Regions from separate parts of the Providencia sp. 6390 genome, predicted to be linked through region 2. Evidence: predicted binding sites of a transcription regulator. Region 2 holds the regulator's gene; the other holds the start of a gene.
What was found. Region 2 encodes PhoB, which activates phosphate uptake and scavenging genes when phosphate is short. Its sites were predicted from a motif close to CTGTCATAAAACTGNCNNAT; they were not measured.
Positions count from the first base shown of each region.

Region 1: a site for PhoB is predicted at 3,030-3,049, ahead of phoA (alkaline phosphatase). Genes of this name have one in related genera too.

Region 1 covers NZ_JBYVYL010000006.1:273,072-277,668, reverse strand. The annotation lists gene AC3Z9T_RS14630 (LuxR C-terminal-related transcriptional regulator) at 1-406, opposite strand, end outside; gene AC3Z9T_RS14625 (APC family permease) at 804-2,297, shown strand; gene AC3Z9T_RS14620 (DUF3156 family protein) at 2,272-2,877, shown strand; gene phoA (alkaline phosphatase) at 3,124-4,563, shown strand.
Region 2 covers NZ_JBYVYL010000006.1:140,573-145,169, reverse strand. The annotation lists gene sbcD (exonuclease subunit SbcD) at 1-349, opposite strand, end outside; gene phoB (phosphate regulon transcriptional regulator PhoB) at 770-1,459, shown strand; gene phoR (phosphate regulon sensor histidine kinase PhoR) at 1,480-2,793, shown strand; gene brnQ (branched-chain amino acid transport system II carrier protein) at 3,374-4,597, shown strand, end outside.

The DNA of each region.
Region 1 (4,597 bases), 130 kb from region 2:
TTACTTCTTGTTGTTGAAAAGGTCTATCGCGTAGTACGGATATACCAGCAATAATTTTATTTTTACGGCGAATAAAAATTTCTGCCATATCGGTAATATTATTTGGGCGCATAAAATCATTGTAGAACTCTTGGCTCTGCTGCTTCATATCAGGAGCCATTCTGACTAAGCGTAAATCATCGCCTTTAAATTTATCGGGGTGCAGAGGATCTAATTGATAGAAGTGTTGTAAATAATCTTGATGCATACTGGAGCTGATCCCATATAAAACATGGTTATCAGGTTGCCAAAAATCATCAACTAAGTAATAAACGGATGCTGAAACAGGGATAATATGGGCTATTGTGTTCAAGCAACAGTTTATTAACGTTCGCTGGTGGTAGCACAAAGGTGGTGTCTTCATCATATTCCCTTCCATAGTGAGCCTTATTATTATCATGCAATTAATTTCAATTAACATAAAATAAACATGTTAATAACGTGAGCTTGGTTACAATATTTAAACTTCATGAGTGATAAGCCAATTGGCTAAATACGCCTACCTGTATATTTCGCTGAAAATTTATTAATATATTAATGAATTGATGGCTTGTTATATGTTGATATTTCATGCTTTATCTTTTTTTTAGTGAATTGATTCGGTACTTTTCGCTACCCCTTTCTGTTTAACCTCTCCCGATGGGTATCGTTCTTTAGGACGATGGCGGCATGTTTATGCTTATTTCTATAGTGACAATGCAGTCACTCTATTTTTACAAAAAATTCACAATCACGACTGTGTTCTAGGAAGAGAGGGAAGCAAAATGAATATGTCCTCAAAATTAACGTCACATATTGAGAAGGGGAAAGTTGGTTTTCCAACAACTCTTGCAAGCTCTGTGGGCGTGATTATGGCAAGCCCTGTCATCTTGACGGTGACCAGCGGTTTTGGAATTGGTGGTGATACGTTCGCTTTGGCCGTATTGTTGAGCTTTATCATGATGCAAGCTCAATTGACGACGTTTTCCGAAGCGGCGGCTATTTTACCGACATCAGGCTCTGTTTATGATTATATTTCATGTGGTATGGGGCGTTTTTGGGCGATAACAGGTGCGCTGTCAGCATATCTGATCGTGCATGTGTTTGCTGGAACGGCAGAAACGATTTTGTCCGGTATCATGGCATTAGTGAACTTTGAAAGCTTAAATACCGTGATGGAAACGAGTAATACCTCCTGGATGGTTGGGGTAGGCCTGGTGGTCACATTCGGATTATTGAACGCACTAGGTATTGAAGCTTTCAGTAAAGTTGAAGTAGTGCTGACTTTTGCAATGTGGAGCACCTTGGTTATCTTCAGTATCGGTGGGTTACTGATCCCTTTCCATACTTCTGTTGATGGATGGTTTGGTCATGGTTTGAATATTTCAGATCCAACTCTTGTTTTAAGCTTTGTCGGCATGGCAATGTTTATGTTTGTAGGCTGTGAGTTGGTGACACCAATGGCACCTGAAATTAAAAACTCAGCAAAAGTTATTCCACGTGCGATGGCGACAGGGTTATGTGGCGTGGCATTCTGTATGTTCTTATTTGGGGCGGCAATGACGAATCAAGTCGAAAACGTCATTGTTGATCCTACTAATAATGTTAGTTTGTTAGAAACGCCAATGGCTATCCCTGCTTTTGCGAGTCAAGTTTTTGGTGATATTGGTAAGTATTGGATTGGGATTGCGCTGTTACTTGCTGGTGGCGCGACTATTAATACATTAATGGCTGCGGTACCAAGGATACTTTATGGCATGGCATTGGATGGTGCATTACCACGTATTTTTGCTTACTTGCATCCTCGCTTTAAAACGCCAGTCTTTGGTATCTTAGTTGCGGTAATGATCCCTTGTTTACATACATTCGCTATTCAAGGTGATTTAGACCGCATTATGCCATTAGTGTTAGCTGCGGTATGTTCTTGGGGAACGGCTTATTTACTGGTTACCATTTCAGTCATTTTATTGCGTATACGTCGCCCTGATTTGCACCGTGCTTATCGCTCACCATTTTTCCCCATTCCACAAATTATTTCGAGTGTTGGGATCATTTTAGCTATTGTCTACATTACCCCTCCTGGAATGAATAAATCTGATGTTTATATTCCATTTATCATTATGTTAGGGCTGACAGCAAGTTATGCATTAATTTGGACGGTATTTGTGCAAAAGGTTAATCCGTTTAAACCTGTTCCTGTTGAGCAAGTGTTATCAAGCACATTTACTGAGGAAGAGCTGAAGGGGGTGAAAATTGAGCCATTACGCAACCTCGCCTAAGTATACTTTTTGGCAGCGTTTGATAAAGAAGCGTTTGCCAACAGGCTATCAGCAAGGCCTAACGCTGAATAAGGTCGAACGTGATATCTTACCCTATCAGTGTGAATGGGGAGCTCCGGGGGAGCTCCTTATCCACCCACAAGATGAGTTAACGATTTGTGTTACAGAGCGGGTTAAAACGCTATTTATGGCATTTATTGTGTTTAGCCGATTCTCTGTGATAGGGCGCTGTAGTCAAACCATCGATGCGCAGATTACGGTGAAAACAGGTGGAAGCTTACGTAAAAAGCATGTTCATTTTGTGTCGAAGGATGAAAAAGGGCAATCGCTAGTGAGCTTACTGAAGCAATACCCGATTATCGCTAGTACACTCGAAGAGCTAGATTTTAATTATTGCCATTTGGAGGTTAAAAATGGCATGTGGCGTTGTGAGATAGAACCGTTTACGGCTTCTGAAATGGTCAGCAGAATTCCAGCCACAAGGCGTTATTTACGGTTAACTTCGGAACAAAGGCATCGTTTATTGAGTGCGTTGCAGTTGATTCACCAATTTATGGAAAAACATTTTGTTAAACATTGAGTTTGAAATATCAATTTGATAGTAATATTTTCCATTAAATAAATTTTCAATAGAAAATGATGTGAAAACATTACCGTTAATCGGCTATAAGGCAGTTAACCAATAACTGCCTTTTTCACATTAATGACAATCATCTTTTTTTCGACATAAATCCGTCATCCAACTGTCATCTGGCTAGCTTAGCATGCCAATCATTATTCGAAGCGACTTAATATTTAAACTTCTTTTATTGGCAAGGAAATGATTATGACAGGTCATTGCATGAAATCGATTCTAGCAGTTGCAGTAAGTACAATGCTTTTAGGCGGCACTCTCCCAGCAAATGCTGCAACACCAAACGATGCTGTTTCAGAAAATCGCGCTGCGCAAGGTGATATTACCCAATTTGGTGGCGCTCGTCGTTTAGCACAAGAACAAACTGATATCATGAAAGCGGCTCTGCATAATGGGCAAGCCAAGAACGTGATCCTGTTTATTGGTGATGGAATGGGTGATTCTGAAATTACTGTTGCACGTAACTATGCTGAAGGTGCGGGTGGTTTCTTTAAGGGCATTGATGCATTACCGATTACGGGCCAGTATACCCATTACGCATTAAACAAAAAAACCAAAAAACCTGACTATGTGACGGATTCTGCTGCATCTGCAACTGCTTGGTCATCTGGTGTAAAAACCTATAATGGTGCGCTTGGTGTTGATGTCTTCGATAAAGATCACGATACCTTAATTGAGTTAGCTAAACGAAATGGTAAAGCAACAGGAAACGTCACAACGTCAGAAATTCAAGATGCGACGCCAGCAGCTCAATTTTCTCATGTGACGGCACGTAAATGTTATGGTCCTGAAGAGACCTCAGAAAAATGCGCAACTAATGCATTAGAAAATGGTGGGCGTGGTTCAATCTCTGAACAGCTACTGGTGACTCGCGCTGATGTAACGTTAGGTGGTGGCGCGAAGAGCTTTAAGCAAGTTGCGAAGGCGGGGGATTACAAAGGTAAAACCCTCGAAGAGCAAGCAAAAGAACGTGGTTTTAATATTGTACGTGATGCGAAATCATTAGACGCTATTACTGTCGCTAATCAAGATAAGCCGGTGTTAGGTTTATTCCATGACGGTAATATGGCAGTGGCTTGGGAAGGGCCTAAAGCAACACATTATGGCAATATTAATAATCCTCCGCTTGAGTGCAAGCCGAATGCTAAGTTAGATCCTAACGCACCAACATTGGCTCAAATGACAGAGAAAGCGATTGATTTATTACAAACCAACCCAAATGGTTTCTTCTTACAAGTTGAAAGCGCTTCTATTGATAAACAAGATCATAAAGCGAATCCATGTGGTCAAATTGGTGAAACCGTTGCATTGGATGAAGCGGTACAAGTAGGTTTAGATTTTGCGAAAAAACATGGTGATACTTTAGTGATCGTGACTGCTGACCATGCGCATTCTAGCCAAATCATTCCAGAAGGGACTAAATCAACAGGTTTAACCCAAGCTCTGATCACTAAAGATGGCTCTGTGATGGTAATTAACTACGGCAACTCCGAAGAAGATGATTCACAAGAGCATACAGGCGCACAATTACGCGTAGCAGCTTATGGACCACATGCAGCTAACGTTATGGGCCTGACTGACCAAACCGATTTGTTCTTTACCATGCGTGATGCCATGGGACTGAAACAATAAACCAACCCTGTAAGTTAAATCCTCTGCGACAGGA
Region 2 (4,597 bases):
TTAGCGTGATGACCTGTGGTTCGCTACCTGATGTGACAACATGCGTATTTAAATAGGCAAGTAGTGAGCTAGTTTCATTTAAAACAGAAACAGAATCGTGGTTACCACTGAGTATCACCAGTTGACAGCCTGTTTGTTGCAAAGAGACGACAAATTGGTTGTAAAGCTCTCTTGCATAACTCGGTGGTGAACCCGTATCAAAAATGTCGCCTGCGACAATAATGGCATCAACATGGTATTGTTTTACTTGTTCGATTAGCCAAGTTAAAAAATGTTGATGTTCCGCAGCACGGCTTTTAGTAAAGAAATATTGGCCAAGGTGCCAGTCTGAGGTATGAATGATGCGCATCAATACGGGTTCCTAAACATGACGACTTATGATACTTCAAATCGCAGAATTGCTGTCTATTACATGTGAATTTACGCTAGTTGAACGTTAAGTAGTATACCTGATCTGAGGTGGTTGATTCGGAGAATTATCGTTTTATACTCGTCATTCTTCAAGATGTGGGGCTTTTCGTTGAGGTATAAGTGGCTGCGCTACGCTCGCCGAGTCACCGTGTTTATCTATGCTCCTCGTCTATCTTCGCTTGTCGCCTACCTGCAACTCGAATTATTTAGAGTATAGATCGCATGACTGCGAGATTTCACTAAAATGACAATTGCTATTGGACTATCATGATTGAGTGTTAACATTCATAATTCTGTCATAAAAGTGACGCATAATGATTTTACTTTTAACAATCTCTTCTTATTTACAGGATTAATCATGGCAAGACGCATTCTAGTCGTTGAAGATGAGGCGCCCATCCGCGAAATGGTTTGTTTTGTACTAGAGCAGAATGGTTTTCAGTCTATTGAAGCTGATGATTATGATTCCGCAATTGCGCAGTTAGTTGACCCGTTACCTGATTTGGTATTATTGGATTGGATGATCCCTGGGGGCTCGGGTATCCAAGTGATCAAACACATGAAGCGTGACAGCGATACGCGTGATGTGCCAGTTATGATGCTAACTGCACGAGGGGAGGAGGAAGATCGTGTTAAAGGGCTCGAAGTCGGAGCCGATGATTACTTGATCAAACCTTTTTCACCAAAAGAGCTGGTGGCTCGTGTGAAAGCTATTTTACGTCGTATTTCACCAATGGCGACAGAAGATATTATTGAAATGAACGGGTTAACATTGGACCCAACCTCCCATCGCGTCAGTAGTCAAGATATCCCGATCGATATGGGGCCAACGGAATATAAATTACTGCATTTCTTTATGACCCATCCTGAGCGGGTATATAGTCGTGAGCAGTTACTCAATTATGTCTGGGGTGCTAATGTGTATGTTGAAGATCGCACCGTTGATGTGCATATACGCCGCCTTAGAAAAGCATTAGAAATCGAAGGGCATGATAAAATGGTGCAAACGGTTCGTGGTACGGGCTATCGCTTCTCAACTCGTTACTGACTAATAAAGGGGATCCCCGCGTGCTTGAACGCCTATCATGGAAACAGCTGATTTGGGGGCTGTTTTTATTTATCTTACCTGCATTAATTTTATCTCTATTTATTGGTCATCTTGCATGGTTGCTGGTAATTTCACTTGCCGCAGCGCTGGTTTGGCATAGTTATAACTTAATGAAACTGTCATATTGGTTGTGGTTAGACCGTAGTATGCTCCCTCCTGATGGTAAAGGTGGATGGGAACCCATATTTTACGGGATATATCAGATGCAACAACGCAATCGTAAGCGTCGTCGTGAATTAGGGCAGTTAATTAAGCGGTTTCGAAGTGGTGCGGAATCTTTGCCTGATGCCGTGGTGATGATGACGCTTGAAGGTAATATTTTTTGGTGTAACCGCCATGCTCAACATTTATTGGGCTTTCGTTGGCCAGAAGATAGCGGACAGCCTATTTTTAACTTATTACGCTACCCTGATTTTAGCCGCTATTTTACCTTACAGAATTATGATCAACCTTTAACACTTGAACTGAATAGCGGCGCAATTGTTGAATTTCGTATCCTTCCTTATACCGAGGACCAATTATTAATGGTGGCACGAGATGTCACTGAAAAACGTCGATTAGAAAAAGCGCGTAGAGATTTCTTTGCTAATGTAAGTCATGAGTTGCGCACACCACTGACCGTTATTCAGGGCTATCTTGAGGTACTTGACGACCAAGAAAATGCCTCGCCCGCCAATAAAAAAGCCCTACATGTGATGCAAGAGCAAGCACATCGCATGGATAACTTGGTTAAACAATTGTTGCAGTTATCACGTATTGAAGTGGCTCCTCAGATCAATCTAGATGAGCAAATTAATATCCCTGTTATTCTAAAAATGATTGAGCAAGAGGCGATTAGCTTGAGCCAAGGCCGGCAGCAATTTGAGTTTTCTGTTGATGAGCAATTGCGTGTTTACGGTAATGAAGAACAGTTGCGCAGTGCGGTTGCTAACTTGGTTTACAACGCCATTGCACATACCCCTGAAGGAACGACCATTCGGGTCAGTTGGCAGAAAAATCATAATGGTGCACGGTTTAGCGTTGCTGATAATGGCGTCGGGATCCCAGCCGAACATATCCCTCGCTTGACTGAACGTTTTTACCGAGTGGATAAAGCAAGAACTCGCCATGGCGGTGGGGGAACGGGGCTTGGTTTAGCCATCGTCAAGCATGCCTTACAACATCATAATAGCCAGTTAGTTATCACTAGCCAGTTGGGGAAAGGGAGTGAATTTTCATTTACTTTACCGCCGGTATTGATTGTATCTGATAAGAAAACCGCTAAGACAGCATAATAGAATAGTGAACGATGAGAGCGGCCGCGAGTAGCCGCTTTTGTTGATTGATTTAATGTGTGCATATTTGTCTTTCTATATTTTCATTTTGTAGAACCCGATAATGATGCAAAGATAGAGTGAATAATCGCATATTGATTATTTTTTATTCAAATCATATAGTGTATATTCTTATTTTACTGACAGTAATCACTAGTTAGTAAAAATACTTTAGTGTTTCATGCTTGTTTTTTGGTTTGCTATTGCCTTTTTTCCCTATAAAAGTTTTACTTGTAGCCAGTTATTGGCGATTTTTCCTGTTTTTTGAGTTTTCATCTTGCCTGATGTGATAAATAGTACATATTGTATTGTTAATGGCTTGTTAATAAAAATTCTATGCTCTAAATAATTCGATGTACAACTAGGCGGCAAGTGAGAGAGATGCTAGAAGCATATAAAAGTATGTGACTGGCGAGAGCGAATGAAGCCAACAATGTTGTACTTTGAGGTATGACGAGTATATTCCGTCAATTATCATTCAAAGAGATACTGATTAGTTTCTCTATATTTTCACTATTGCTACATAGATTTAACATAAAATATGGCTCATCGTTTAACATCCAGAGATATTATTGCCTTAGGTTTCATGACCTTTGCGCTCTTCGTTGGGGCTGGAAATATCATATTTCCTCCTATGGTCGGCTTACAAGCAGGTGAACAAGTTTGGACTGCTGCCCTTGGCTTCCTTGTCACAGGTGTGGGTCTTCCCGTTTTAACCGTGATTGCATTGGCTAAAGTGGGTGGGGGTATTGAAGCCCTAAGTACACCTATTGGTAAAACGGCTGGTTTACTACTTGCTGTTGTTGCTTACCTCTCAGTAGGGCCTTTATTTGCTACGCCTCGTACGGCAACTGTATCTTACAAAGTCGGTATTGCCCCTTTGCTTGGTGGTGAGTCTGATATTTCATTGCTGATTTACAGTGCGGTCTATTTTGTATTAGTCATTGGTATTTCATTGTATCCAGGTAAGCTACTCGACAGTGTTGGTCACATACTTGCTCCAGTGAAGATGCTAGCTTTAGCGATCCTTGGTGTTGCTGCAGTACTTTGGCCTGCAGGGGAGCCAATGCCATCAACAGATGCATACCGTGATATGGCATTCTCCAATGGGTTTATAAATGGTTATTTAACCATGGACACATTAGGCGCAATGGTATTTGGTATCGTAATTGTTAATGCGGCACGTTCGCGAGGTATTGAAAACTCTTCATTACTAACACGTTATACCATGTGGGCAGGTTTGATTGCTGGGGTGCTATTAACACTGGTTTATCTCTCTTTATTTAAATTAGGTGAAAACAGTGCATCAATAATCCCTAATCCGCAAGATGGTGCCGATATCTTGCATGCCTATGTTCAATATACATTTGGCGACTATGGTAGCTTCTTCCTTGCGGTATTGATCTTTGTTGCTTGTATGGTTACCGCGGTAGGCTTAACCTGCGCCTGTGCTGAGTTCTTCAGCCGTTATGTGCCGATTTCTTATCGCTCGTTAGTGTTGATACTTGGTGTGTTTTCCATGGTGGTCTCTAACCTTGGTTTAAGCAAACTGATCGCGTTTTCTGTACCTGTATTAGTCGCTATTTATCCACCATGTATTGTACTGATCTTACTTAGCTTCACCCTGAAGTGGTGGCGTAACCCAAGTGTGGTGATGGCGCCAACTATGTTGACTAGCTTTGTAGTTGGTTTGATTGGTGCTGCAAAAGCATCGGATAACCTGAAAGATTACATTCCTGAATGGATGACTTCAATTCCATTGTAT